DNA from 3 places in the Arthrobacter sp. BK1 genome. Region 3 is predicted to be linked to each of the others. Evidence: riboswitches for the same ligand, from Rfam matches in the RefSeq annotation. Region 3 holds a riboswitch; each other region holds the start of a gene.
What was found. Region 3 has a riboswitch for cyclic di-AMP ahead of AC1MCA_RS09655 (NlpC/P60 family protein). Riboswitches for the same ligand answer to the same signal wherever they lie in the genome.
Positions count from the first base shown of each region.

Region 1: linked by a shared signal. The riboswitch ahead of AC1MCA_RS06900 (aggregation-promoting factor C-terminal-like domain-containing protein) and the one ahead of AC1MCA_RS09655 (NlpC/P60 family protein) in region 3 are both predicted to bind cyclic di-AMP.
Region 2: linked by a shared signal. The riboswitch ahead of AC1MCA_RS06100 (M23 family metallopeptidase) and the one ahead of AC1MCA_RS09655 (NlpC/P60 family protein) in region 3 are both predicted to bind cyclic di-AMP.

Region 1 covers NZ_CM155263.1:1,569,411-1,573,669, forward strand. The annotation lists gene AC1MCA_RS06895 (HAMP domain-containing sensor histidine kinase) at 1-1,303, shown strand, start outside; cyclic di-AMP (ydaO/yuaA leader) riboswitch at 1,431-1,581, shown strand; gene AC1MCA_RS06900 (aggregation-promoting factor C-terminal-like domain-containing protein) at 1,587-2,336, shown strand; gene AC1MCA_RS06905 (DUF1905 domain-containing protein) at 2,416-2,859, shown strand; gene AC1MCA_RS06910 (HAD-IA family hydrolase) at 2,840-3,520, opposite strand; gene AC1MCA_RS06915 (glyoxalase superfamily protein) at 3,572-3,946, opposite strand; gene upp (uracil phosphoribosyltransferase) at 4,000-4,259, opposite strand, start outside.
Region 2 covers NZ_CM155263.1:1,381,203-1,385,461, forward strand. The annotation lists gene AC1MCA_RS06085 (HNH endonuclease) at 1-173, opposite strand, end outside; gene AC1MCA_RS06090 (NlpC/P60 family protein) at 433-1,203, opposite strand; gene AC1MCA_RS06095 (C40 family peptidase) at 1,389-2,069, opposite strand; cyclic di-AMP (ydaO/yuaA leader) riboswitch at 2,140-2,305, opposite strand; gene AC1MCA_RS06100 (M23 family metallopeptidase) at 2,450-3,274, opposite strand; cyclic di-AMP (ydaO/yuaA leader) riboswitch at 3,278-3,496, opposite strand; gene AC1MCA_RS06105 (iron-dependent transcriptional repressor DtxR) at 3,670-4,259, opposite strand, start outside.
Region 3 covers NZ_CM155263.1:2,138,133-2,142,391, reverse strand. The annotation lists gene AC1MCA_RS09680 (hypothetical protein) at 51-539, opposite strand; gene AC1MCA_RS09675 (F510_1955 family glycosylhydrolase) at 614-1,486, opposite strand; gene AC1MCA_RS09670 (DUF305 domain-containing protein) at 1,576-2,214, opposite strand; gene AC1MCA_RS09665 (hypothetical protein) at 2,359-2,826, opposite strand; partial or broken gene AC1MCA_RS09660 (hypothetical protein) at 2,907-3,096, opposite strand; cyclic di-AMP (ydaO/yuaA leader) riboswitch at 3,215-3,380, shown strand; gene AC1MCA_RS09655 (NlpC/P60 family protein) at 3,384-4,163, shown strand; gene AC1MCA_RS09650 (hypothetical protein) at 4,259-4,259, opposite strand, start outside.

The sequences.
Region 1 (4,259 bases), 570 kb from region 3:
CCGGTCCAACGATCCCGGCCGGCCTCCCGCGGGCGGATTCAACGGAAGGGACCCGCTCGACGCACGTGGCCAGAGTGTCGGAACCCTCAATGCGCGCATCGTAAACGGCCAGATCAACAGTGGCGGCTACCTGGACCCGGACACCACACGCTCCGCCCTCAGCTCAGAGGACAAACAGACCCTGCTCGCCCTGGCGCAGAACGGAAATCCCGTAGACCGTTCGCTGTCCACTGGGGATTATCGGATTGTCGCCGTGGCAACAGGCTACGGCGACGTGCTGGTGACCGGTCTTCCGCTCGCCGCAAAGGAAAGCACCCTCACCTCGCTGGTGTGGACATTCACGTTCGTTTCCCTCGGCGGCCTGGCGCTGATCGGACTTGCCGGGACCGTGCTCATTCGACGCACCATGAAGCCGCTGGAGCAGCTATCGGAAGTCGCCACCCGGGTCTCCCGGCTCCCCCTGGATGCCGGAGAGGTGGCACTCGCGGTGCGCGTCCCGCCGTCGAACTCCAATCCCGGAACCGAGGTGGGCAGCGTCGGCCACGCGCTCAACCTCATGCTGGACAACGTGGCCAGCGCCCTGGAGGCGCGGCAAAAGAGCGAAACCAAAGTGCGGCAGTTCGTGGCCGACGCGTCCCACGAACTACGGACCCCATTAACGGCCATCCGCGGTTACACGGAACTGATGAGGATGACCGAGAACTTCACGCCGGACGGCCGGAAGTCGTTGGCACGTGTGCAGAGCCAGTCCGAGCGCATGACCACCCTGGTGGAGGACCTGCTCCTGCTCGCCCGGCTCGACGAGGGCCAGCCGCTGAAACTCAGCGAAGTGGACCTCACCCAGCTGGTGATTGAGACTGTCAGCGACGAAAAAGTTATCGCCCCGGGCCACACCTGGCGTCTTGAGCTTTCGGATGAGCCGATTGCTGTCACCGGCGACGCCTCACAGCTGCGCCAGGTTCTGGTGAACCTGCTCTCCAACGCACGCAAGCACACTCCTCCCGGCACTACTGTGGTTACCAGGGTCTGCAGGGCTGGTGATGGAAGCGCCGAAGTGACGGTAACGGACGACGGCGGCGGCATGCCGGCTGACTTCGTGGACAAGGCCTTCTCGCGTTTTGCCCGCGCAGACGCCGCCCGCGCGGGCACGGCACCGGCTTCCGGATCCGCTGCATCCGAGGGCACCAGCGGACTGGGCCTGTCCATCGTCCAGTCGATCGTGGAGGCTCACGGTGGAACCGTGACCGTACTGTCCAGCCCCGGCCACACTGTTTTCAAGCTTCGCCTTCCCGCCATCCACTGACCCAGCAAGTCGACACGCCGCCGTCGTGATCTCCGTTACCAAAATGTGACTTAAGCGCCGAGCTCCTGTACCGTCGATTAAGTGCAGCTCTATCGGTCTGCATATCCGGATGACGCCAAGCTCTGCCGCTTCCCGGATTCCGCGTTCAGAGGCAGAGGCGGGGGACCCACGGTCCCGGGCCACGAGTGCCCTTGGGGTTAAGCCAGCACGTGATTTTCCGTGTGGCCGGATGCCCTCATCCGAACCCGACAGCTAACTCCGCAGGTGTGAGAGGCGATCCATCATGTCTGAATTCAAGGTACAAACGCGCCCGGAAAACGGGTCAGGGAATCTCCACAGCGGCCGAAAAGTTACCGAAGCGGAGTCAACGGCAACGTCCGAGCCCGTTTCCCCCACGTCACCCCGAACGAAATTTCCCTCCCTGGGCCGGCGTGCAGCCGTCCTCACCGCGGCGTGCGCCCTCCTTGTTGGCGTCGGCGCTGCCGGCCATGCCTCAGACGCCGATTTCCTGGCGGCCAGCGAGACTGCACCGACGGCCGACGCCTCCGCTGCCGGGGATTCCAACCTGAGCTTCGAAAAGGCCGAAATCCAGGCCAAGCCTTCCGCGGAAGCCGCACCGGCAGAAATCAGTGTTGCCCCGCAGGCCGCCGAGCCGGCACCCGCCGCTCCTGCTCCGGCCCCCGCTCCCGCGCCTGTCCCGGCGCCTGCTCCTGTTGTGGCGGTAGATGACCCGGCCGGCGCCCAGGCCTACGCAGCGGGGCAGCTGGCGTCCTATGGCTGGGCCGCTGACCAGATGCAGTGCCTGAAGACGCTCTGGACCAAGGAATCCGATTGGACCACCACGGCCACCAACCCCAGCAGCGGCGCATATGGCATCGTCCAGTCACTGCCCGCGGAGAAGATGGCGAGCGCCGGCGCGGATTACCGCACGAACTACCGCACGCAGATCAGCTGGGGCCTGAACTACATCCAGGAGCGCTACCAGTCGCCCTGCGGTGCGCTGAACTTCCACCTCTCGAACAACTGGTACTAAGCACAGCTGGTCCCTGCTGGCCTTGCACCTGTTGCCCCGGCACCTGTTGGCTTTGCACAAGCCGCGGCATACTGGGGCCATGGAATTCACCACCACAATTCTCGGCAGCGGCAACAAGACCGGCATCGAGGTTCCGGCGGAGGTGGTTGCCGGACTCGGAGCGGGCAAGCGTCCTCCGGTGGTGGTGACCATCAACGGCAAAAGCTACCGCAGCAGCATCGCCGTGATGGGCGGCCAGAACCTGATCGCCGTCAGCCAGCACAACCGCGAGTTCACGGGGGTCTCGGCCGGTGACACTGTGGAAGTGCACGTCGAGCTGGACACGCAACCGCGCATCGTCGAGGTTCCTGACGATCTGGCCGCAGCTCTGGCAGCCGAACCTGAGGCGCAGGCGTTCTACGCCACCCTCAGCTACAGCAGTCAGCGGCGCTATGTGGAGCCCCTCGCTGACGCCAAAACACCGGAAACCCGGGAGCGGCGGATCGCCAAGGTAGTGGACGATCTCAAAGCCGGAAAGAAATAGTCGTTCGTCCCAGCGCATCTGAGCCCAGCGACGCCGAGACTGCCGAGTAGTCAGGAATATGCAGGACGCCGGCCGGCAGCGCTCCCGTGTTGGAGCCCACGGCGATGGTCCGGATGCCTGCGGCCACCCCTGCCGCGATTCCCGCCGGCGCATCTTCAAACACCACAGCATCTCCGGGCTCCACACCCAGCAGGCGGGCCGCCGTCAGGTAGCCCTCAGGGTGCGGCTTGCCCCTGGTCACAATGTCCGCCGTCACGGAAGTTCCCGGCATGGCAAGGCCGGCGGCGTCCATCCGGATGTCCGCCAGAATCCGGTCGGCCGACGTCACCAGCGCCACTGCGTCTGCAGGCAAGCTCCCGAGCAGCCGCGCGGCCCCGGGCAGGGCGATGATGCCGGCGGTCCGCACCCTTTCCATGGCACCGAGTTCCTCGGTGAGCGCCGCGACGTCGGACCCCACCGGAGCGAACCTCCGCACTGTGTCGACCGCCTGCACACCGTGGGAGGTCCGCAGGATTTCGGCGATGTCCAGGTTGTACCGGGCCGCGAACTCGCCCCACACCTCCTCCACCACGGCCGTGGAATCCACCAGCGTTCCGTCCATGTCAAACAGGACGGCACGGCAGGTGAGTGTGCGGACGGCGGCAGGCGCGGGGAGGTTCATACTCCCCATTTTGCCTTATGGAGTATGTACGGCTTTGCCCTTGCCGGCGCGCTACGCGCCACGTCCGGGGATGTACTGCACGGCCCACTTGTTGCCGTCCGGATCCGCAAAATAGACGAAGTGACCCCAGTCCTGCACGTCAATATCGCTGACATCCACGCCATTGTTCTTCAGGTGGCCGTGTGCCGCCTGGATATCAGAGACCACAAGCTGCAGGTTCGGCGCACTGCCTGGCGGGGCATCCGTGAGCCCCTCGCCGATGCTGATTGAGCAGGCCGAACCCGGTGGGGTCAGCTGGACGAATCTGATGGAGTCGGTGGGCCGCTCATCGAAATCCGCGTTGAACCCTACTTTGTTGACGTAGAAGTCCTTGGCGCGGTCGACGTCGGAAACGGGCACAAAAACGAGTTCAAGTTTCCAGTCCATCCGCACAGGCTAGCCGCGAAGCAATGAATCCGGTAGGGCCCGACAGCGGGCAGTCAGCCCGCGATGCCGTACAGGCGGTCGCCGGCGTCGCCCAGTCCCGGGACGATGTAGGACTTCTCGTTGAGCTTTTCGTCAATGGACGCCAGGACGATGGTCACGTTGGCGTCTGCGAGCTCTTCCTCCAGCTTGGCCAGGCCTTCCGGTGCGGCCAGGAGGCAAATGCAGGTCACGTCCGAGGCGCCGCGTTTGAACAGGAACTTGATGGCTTCGCGCAACGTGCCGCCGGTGGCCAGCATCGGATCCAGGACAAAGA
Region 2 (4,259 bases), 760 kb from region 3:
TAGCGGTTCAGGAGGATCACGGACGGGCGGCCCAGAATCTCCTGCGGTCCCACCACGGGGTCTTCGCCTTCGGCGACAACGCTCGCCTTGCCCGTGAGCACAAGGACCAGCGCCCGGCGGAAGGTGATCACCGCCAGCGGTTCATATCCAGCATTCAGAACGAGAGTGCGCATGCACGTACCTCTTCGTGGCCGCACCCGTCAGGGGCACGAGGGCCGGCTGCCCCCGGCATATCCGGGCTATGGATCGACACCACAAGAGTAAACAAAGAAACCCGCTATCAGCTAATCGCCGTCAGCCGGCCCGCTGTCGTGTCGGGCCCACCCCACTGTCCCGTTCATACTGGGGTTCACCACGGGACGCCATGTGGGGGCCGGAGACAGCAAAGGACCCCCGCCATGGTGGCGGGGGTCCTTAGTGCTGAAGCGGGTGCTAGGAAACGCGGATGAAGACCGGTCCCGAGCCAACGTTGGCGCTGAAAACAACGGTCTGGTTGCCGTTGTAGCCGCCGTGTACTGCCTGGCCGTTGCCGGCGTAGACAGCGATGTGGGCAACGCCTGCGCCGCCGTCGGCGTAGTAGATGAGATCTCCCGGCTGTGCCTCGGCGGCACTGACGGTGCGGCCCAGGCCCAGGTAGCCGGCAGGCCAGTCGTGGAAGTTGATGCCCACGGCGGCAAGCGAGTTGGTCACCAGCATGGTGCAGTCCTGCATCACACCGAGCTGCGCGTAAGCGGCGGACAGGATTGCCGCACCCTTGCCGCTGGCGGCAACCGGAGCCGGGGCGGCCGGAGCCGAAGCGGTGGTTACCTTGACGGCAGCTGCGGGAGCGGGAGCCGCGACGGGAGCTGCAGCTTCCTGCACCTCAACCTCGGGCTCAGGTGCCTCAACAACGGGAGCCGGCGAGGTGGTGACAGCAGGCTTTTCGTAGGAGATGGCAATGGTGGATTCAGCGGAGATGACAGCCGGGGCGGAGACCTCAAGCTCAAGGTTCGAGACCGGGGACACTTCACGCTGGACGTTGGTGTCTGCGGCGTTGGCCGCGATACCGCTGGTGAGGACCAGGCCGGAGGCAGCAGCGATAACCGCTGCCTGGCGGCCCATGCCGCCGGCGTTGTCGCCGACAGCCTTGGCAATGACAGCCAGCGAGTTGGTCTTGGTGGTGACCTCGGCGCGGTGCCGTGCAACTGTTGCACGAGTAGTCATTAATTTCTCTCTTTCGATTTCCTCAGGACCGCGTGGGCAGGCCAGGGGTTTTGGACGCGCCGGCATCTTGGGGGTACGCCGGCACGTCCCGAACGGGGATTTAGCGAAATGGTTCAGGTGGCACTGTTCCTGCAGCGTGAAGCTGCAGGAACTACTGCCAGGCAGGAACCGGGGGCGTTGGCTGGTCAGCCGCCCATGGTGAAGAAGGAGGAGGTGCCCGTGGAGGCCGCGGAGTGGAGCAGGGTGCCCTGTCCGGGGTTCAGCGCGCTGATCATCATGCCGTTGCCGACGTAGATACCAACGTGCGCGCCGCCATTCTGCATGACCAGGTCACCGGGAACCGGCGTGGAGGTCGGCTTCATTGCTGTCCAGGCGTTGACACGGGGAATGCTGATCCCGGCCTGGGCGTAGACCCACTGGGTGAAGCCTGAGCAGTCCCAGCCACTGGGAGTGGTGCCGCCCCACAGGTAGGGGCTGCCGATGCCGGTGTAGGCAATGGCTGCCAGGCCGGAGCCGGAAGCAGTGGAGACGGCGTCTGCGAGCTTGGTCGCAACCTTCTCCGCAGCGTCAGCACCCTGGCTGGCGGCAGCAGTTTCGGTAGCCGTTGACTGCGCACGGACCGTTTCGATCTTCGGCGCAGCGGTGGTCTTGACCACGGGACGCTCGAAGGAAACAGTAGCCGTGGGAGCCGCGGTGACGGCCAGGGCAGCCTGGGCTGACCCGGATTCTGTGGAGGCGGACACGCCGGCGGTTGAATCCGCAGCGTTGGCCGGAAGCCCCATTGTCAGGATCAGACCTGACGCGGCTGCGATGACAGCAGCCTGGCGACCTACGGTCCCGGCGTTTGCACTTACTGCCTTGGACATTGAGCCCAAGGGGTTCGTGCGAACCGTTTGCGCACGGTGGCGCGCAGAATTATGGCGTGAAGACACGAAGGTAGCCTCTCCCAATGCCTGCGAGGTGAGCTGTCGGATTCGGATGGGAGTGCACCCGGCCACGCGGCTTCCTGGGAAGCTTTGTGACTTAACCCCAAGGCCTTCAGAATCAAAGGCCAAAATTGGTTCCCCCGCCCCTGCCAGACGAATTCATGCGAACGGACCTTGAGCGGTGGCAGAGCTAGGCAATCCACTCAAGAACGTCAGCTTCGGAAAAGCTGGCGCGATTTAGACGTTACAGGACTTCTCAGCCAATGTCACATTCAGGTCACGGCATGTCACTGGAATTTGATAGTTGGCCATCATTTGGATCAGAGCCAGCCGGACGGGTCAACGACTTCGCCGTTGACCTGCACCTCAAAGTGGAGGTGGCAGCCGGTGGAGGCTCCGGTGGTTCCACTGAGCGCAACGACGTCGCCGCGGCTGACCGTCTGGCCCATGGTCACACTGGCGGACGAGAGGTGGTTGTACGTGGTTTCAAGGCCATTGCCGTGGTCCACCACCACGCGGTTGCCGCCGCCGTACTGGTGCCAGCCAACAAACGTCACAGTGCCGCTCGCGGCGGCCAGGACCGAAGTCCCGCACTGTGCGGCGAAGTCCTGGCCCCGGTGAAAGTCGCCGGAACCGCCGGTGATGGGGCTGATCCGGAAGCCGAACGGTGAGGCGGTGGCCAGCTGGGCCAAGGGTGCGCCGAGGCTTCCCGCCGAGGCCGCACGGGTAATGGAGCCCGCAGACTGGGCGCTCAGTAGTTGCTTGAGCTTGCCGTCAGGATCGCCCTGCGTGACCACGGAAGAGCGGCTGAAATCGATCTGCGCACCGGCGGCGGCGGAGACTTCGGGCTGCGGGGCGGCGGAAACAGCCGATGCGGGCTGCCCCGGCTCCGGCTGTGCCATCACGGGGCTGGTGGCTGGAACCGTCACCGTGAGGACCAGTCCGGTTGCGGCCAGGGCGATGCCGGCCTTCTGGCCGATGCCACTGGCGGAAGCGAATTCAGTGATTTGCCGGAAGGGCCCCCGGCGACGGCGGGCTTCGCGCTGCGAATCACGCGGCCTGTCGGCAGTAATAACCTCGGGCGCACGCGGCGCCGAAGTGGGGCCCGCAGCGCGACGGCGGCCCCTGGAGTATTGCGTGGTCAAAAATGTTCCTCTCTGGATAGCCTGCGAAGTTAGCTGTCGGATTCGGGTCAGAGAGATCAAAGACCCGGTCCGCCGTGACAAGCACTTGGCGCAGAAATATCCCGTGAGGATTCTTCATTGAGAGAGGCTTGCTGCTGACGGACTACACCCCAAGGCAGCCTTGCGACTGCCGGTTGTGGTTCCCCCGCCTCTGCCAGTTAGTGACTCGTGCACCTGATCCGCTGGCAGAGCTCGGCTCCGGATCAGGTAACGCTTTTGTATCGACGTTCTGTTAAAACTATAAATGATTAAGCCGGACAGTAACAATTCCGTTATCTTTGGAGATCAGCCGTCACTGCGCTAAAGCGGGCACGCAAAAGCCCTTCAGTCCCGCGTGAGCAGGCAGGACTGCCCCGTCAGCCCACGGAAACGAACACGTGCGCTGCCACTTCAGGAGGCAGCTCGAGCGCTCCCTCAATGCCCGGAACACGGACGGAGATGTACTCCCCTACGCGCTCCAGGGTGACCGAAGCGCCCGGACGGATCCCGCCTTCGTCCAACTGGACCAGCAACTCCGGCTCCACCTGGATGGGCTCCGCCAGGCGGCTGACCCTGATGGTGGAATCGGGCCCGTAGCCCTGCATGGCCTCCAGGAGATTGATCACACCGTCGTCAAGAAGGGACGCCGGTGCTCCGCCCAGTGCGGCCAGCCCAGGGATCGGGTTGCCGTATGGGGACTCTGTGGGATGGTTCAGCAGTTCATAGATCCGCCGTTCAACCCGCTCGCTCATCACGTGCTCCCACCGGCACGCTTCGTCATGGACGTAGGCCCAGTCGAGGCCGATGACGTCGGCCAGGAGCCGCTCCGCGAGACGGTGCTTGCGCATGACTTCGGTGGCCCGCTTGCGCCCGGTCCCGGTCAGTTCCAGGTGGCGGTCCCCCGAGACAACAACCAGCCCGTCACGTTCCATCCGGCCGATGGTCTGGGACACCGTGGGCCCCGAGT
Region 3 (4,259 bases):
GCCCTGTTGGGCCGGTATGGCTGTCCTCTTGCTGGCAGGTAACTCCCCTTCTAATCGGGGAGCCGGCTTTGCCGGTGAACCTTCATTGCCCGTTCTCTTGCCCTGTAGGAGGTGAGTGCCGCACGGGGACGTTCGGCAGCTTTGAACAGGTCAGCGGCCCATTCGAACTCGGCCGCGGCAGCGAGGTAAAGACCCTCGCCAAAAAGCCGCCGCCCGATCTGATGGCCGACCTGGGCTTCCCTGAACTTCGTGCGTGCAGCGCGCAGGGCCCGTTCCTGCATTTGGGCCGCGTCCAGCCAGCGATACTGCCGTTGATAGGCGTAAGCAAGAACGAGCAGGACACGGAACGGGTCCGTGGAGGCGGCAAGCAGTTCTTGGGCGTCAGTGACTGCTTCGTCACCACGTCCCAGAAGGGACAGAACCCATACACGTTCCAGGCCGGTGCAACTGTCCAGCCGGGCTTCCATCGCATCCCTGTCCGCGACCACGTCCCGCAGCGTCACCGGGTCCACGAACCAGATTCTCTCCTGATGCTCCATCGGGGAAGCCCCTTACACCGCCGCGATTATCAGCGCACAGGTAAGACCCATGAAGGCAATGGAACCGGTGGTGCTCATCGGACAGCGGCAGGGGCATGAAACACCACACCGCCATCAGGGGATACGACGAGCCCACCAGTGGTGGCGGCCCAGATCCATGGTTTGCCGTCTGCCTTCTTTACGGCGGAGATCGCCTGGACCTGACCCTCGATCCGGCCGGTGGGGGCCCACGTTGTTCCCGCGTCTGCTGAAAATTGGACTGAACCCTCCGGCTCGACGCCGAAGACTTCAGTGCCGCTGGCAAATGCAACGAATTGGATGATGGGCGCTGCTGTATTCAGTTCCCAGGTTTTCCCGCCGTCACGGGAACGTTGGAGCCCTTCGCGGGTGGTGGCAAGAACGGTGTCGGTTTCGGGGTTGCCGGCCAGAACGGCCGGGACGAAGTCGGCTGCGGCCGGGGTCCAGGTCTTTCCGTCCGGGCTGGTTTGAAGTGTTCCGTCGTAGGCGACGATTCCGGACCTGGCTGTAGCGAGGGCGTGGAAGTCGGATTCGCCTTGGCGGGAGAGCTGCTCCCACGTCTCTCCGCCGTTTGTGGATCGGATCAGGCCCATGGGGTTGGGCAGGTCCGAACCGGGGCCCGGGTGCCCGGAAGCATAGAACACACCTTGGTCAGCGGCTGCGGTGAAGCCCATCAGGTCATTGGTGGCGCCGATTCGGGTGGCGGGGGATTTGGTGACGTCGAACAGGCCTTCGTGGGCGGCCAGCAGGACTTGGTCGGTTTCGCGGTTCACGCTCAGGCCGTGGACGTGGGAGCTGGGCAGGCCGGTGGCCGCAGTGGTTGGGGCGGTGCCGGTTGGCGAGCCGACGGAACAGGCGGACAGCAGGAGGGCGGCGGCCGCGGTGAGTCCAGCGGCGGGACGTCCTCGGTGGATGAAGTGCAGGGGCACGGGAACTCCAGGGGTGGTCCAGAAAATGGGGGGGTGGGGGAAGGCGCCGGCCCCACGGGGGGACGGGGCCGGAGCCGGTGGTGTGCTGGCTACAGGGTTGCCAGCAGGTCTTTCATTTCCTGGATTTCGGCTTCCTGGGAGCTGACGATGTCCTTGCTGAGCTGGACCGCCTCAGGGTTCTTTCCGTCGGAGGTTTCGATCTTGGCCATCTCGACGGCGCCTTCGTGGTGGGCGACCATCTGGGTCAGGAACAGTTTGGCGGCCTCGGTGCCCTGGGCGGCCTCGAGCTTCGCCATGTCCTCCGCACCCATCATCCCGGACATGCTGTGTCCCGGGGCCATGCCGGTGGGCAATTCGGTGGGCTGTCCCCAGCTTTCAAGCCAACCGGTCATCTTCTCGATTTCCGGTCCCTGGGCCGCCTTGATCTTGGCGGCCAGGTCCGTGACCGGAGCGGGAATTCCTTCTTTTTTGAGCATGATGTCGCTCATCTCCACAGCCTGGGCGTGATGCGGGATCATCATCTGCGCGAACATCGTGTCCGCGTCGTTGAACTCAGCCGAAGCTGCTGCCGAGGTTGCCGGGGCTGAGCTTGATGGCGCCGCGGAGCTGCCGTGGTCCATGCCGGGCATGCTGGTCGCGGAACTTCCGGCACCGGTGCCGGTGGAGCAGCCGGCGAGGGCGATCGCAGCAGCGATGGCGGCAGCGGGAATGGTCAGGGTCTTTTTCATGGAAATCAGGGTCCTCAAAAGTATCGGCGGCGCGCAGCGCCCTTGGATTGCATGCAGTGATGGCCCCTTGCGGGGGACCTGTTTTATGCGTGCCGAAATAGCTGGACGGTGCGCCGGGCAGGACACGGCGCCGTCAATGCTGGTTTACGTCCGGCTGATACAGAGGTCACCGGGGGAGGGGCTGGCCGGTGAGTAGGAATAGTTCGTGCTGGCTGCAGCCGCCGCACCGAAGTCGGGTAAGGCATAGGGCGCTATGCCCGGAGCAGGTGCGGTAAGCGAGGTGTTTCCCGGGGACAGCACGCAGGCATTGCCCCCGGTGGATATCTCCGGGCAGGAACCTGCAGGGGCGCAAGAAGAAGAAGGCGAGCCAGTTGCCGCTTGGGTCACTGCAGCCCCGGAGGTCCCCGGTGGATGGGAGTGGTCCTCAGGGAGGCTTTGCAGGTGCACGGTTGATTGGGCGGCTGTTGCCGGCATGGTGTGCGCCGCGCTCAAGTGGTGGGCCCCGGTCATGATGTGCATGCCAAAGACGCCGGCGATGATGGCCAGGGCCGCCGTCAGGAAGCCGGTCCGAAGGAGGAGCGCGGTGAAGGGTCCACGCGATGGTGCGCTCACAACGGTTCCTCCCTTCCGTGCAGGTTTTCAGATTCTTAAGCCTACCGGCAGGGGTGTCCCTGCCGGTCACCGTCTCTTGTCTAACGTGCCTGGGAGGCATTGAGTTTCACCTGCCGCAGCAGCTGGGCTTTCAGTGCCACCACAATCGTGGACAAGGGCATCAGCACCGCCCCCTGCTGGACGGGACAGTAGGACCCCGGCGAAGGCCAGGACACCGGCCGCTACAGGAACAGCGAGGATGTTGTAGCCGGTGGCCCAGATGATGTTCTGCCGCTATTGCCGTTATGCAAATGTGACAAATGTTGCTGCTGTGACGTAGGGTCTGAAGCCGTGCCGGTTCTCCGAATGCGGCACTCCTGAGCAGACTTGCCTAACTCTGCCGCTGCCCGGGATCCGTTCGCAAAATTCGTCCGGCAGAGACGGGGAACCCAATAACGGTCTGCTACCGACAGGCCTCGGGGTGAAGCCGTGCCTGATGCACCTGTGTATCACCACGGCCGGGTGTCTCCCATCCGAATCCGACAGCTAACCTCGCAGGCAGTGGGAGAGGCCCTTTCATGCCCAATCGCAAAGCTCACGGCCGCCGCCGCGCGCACCCCGTCCGCACCAGCCCCCTGGCTGTCCTGTCCAAATCCGTCGCCGACAACGCCGGCGGTGTCGGCCGCCAGGCCGCCGTCATCGCAGCAGCATCCGGACTCGTCCTGACCAGCGGCATCGCCGCCCAGGCAGCAGACGCCCCAACCCAGCGCGAGGCCGAGCCGGCATCAAACCTGGAAATTACCAGCCAGGTACACACCCCGCTCAGCGCAGACGCCACAGTCCAGATCACTTTCGAGCGTCCCGCCGTGAAGACGACACCGGCGCCTGTAGTGGAAGCACCCAAGCCTGTCGCCGTCGAGACCCCCAAGGCGGCCGTGGCCGCGGCTCCGGTCGTGGCGAAGGCCGCTGCACCCGCCAAAGCTCAGATCACAGTCACCCCTGCTGCTGCAGTTCCCGTTGCGGCACCGGCAGCCGGCGGGATCAACGCCACTATGGTGTCCTCCGCCTACGCCCAAATCGGCATGATCCAGGACTGCACACGACTGGTCGAAAACGCCCTGAATGCTGCAGGCATCCCCGTCGGCGACCTCGGCCCCATGCAGTTCATGAACTACGGCACCATCGTCACCGACCCCCAGCCCGGCGACATGGTCATGCAGCCCGGCCACGTAGGCATCTACGTTGGCAACGGCCAAGTCCTCAGCTCCGGCCTTAATGGCAAGAACGAAACCGCCGTCCACCCCCTGACCTGGATGACCTCAAAGGGCGCCGTCACGTTCGTCCGCGCAGGCATATAGAAACACTGAAGGCCGGTGATTCAATGCCTTGGGGGCAATGCATCACCGGCCTTCAGCATGCCTTGGCGGCTTGGCCAGATGCGAACCGGGGGTGTT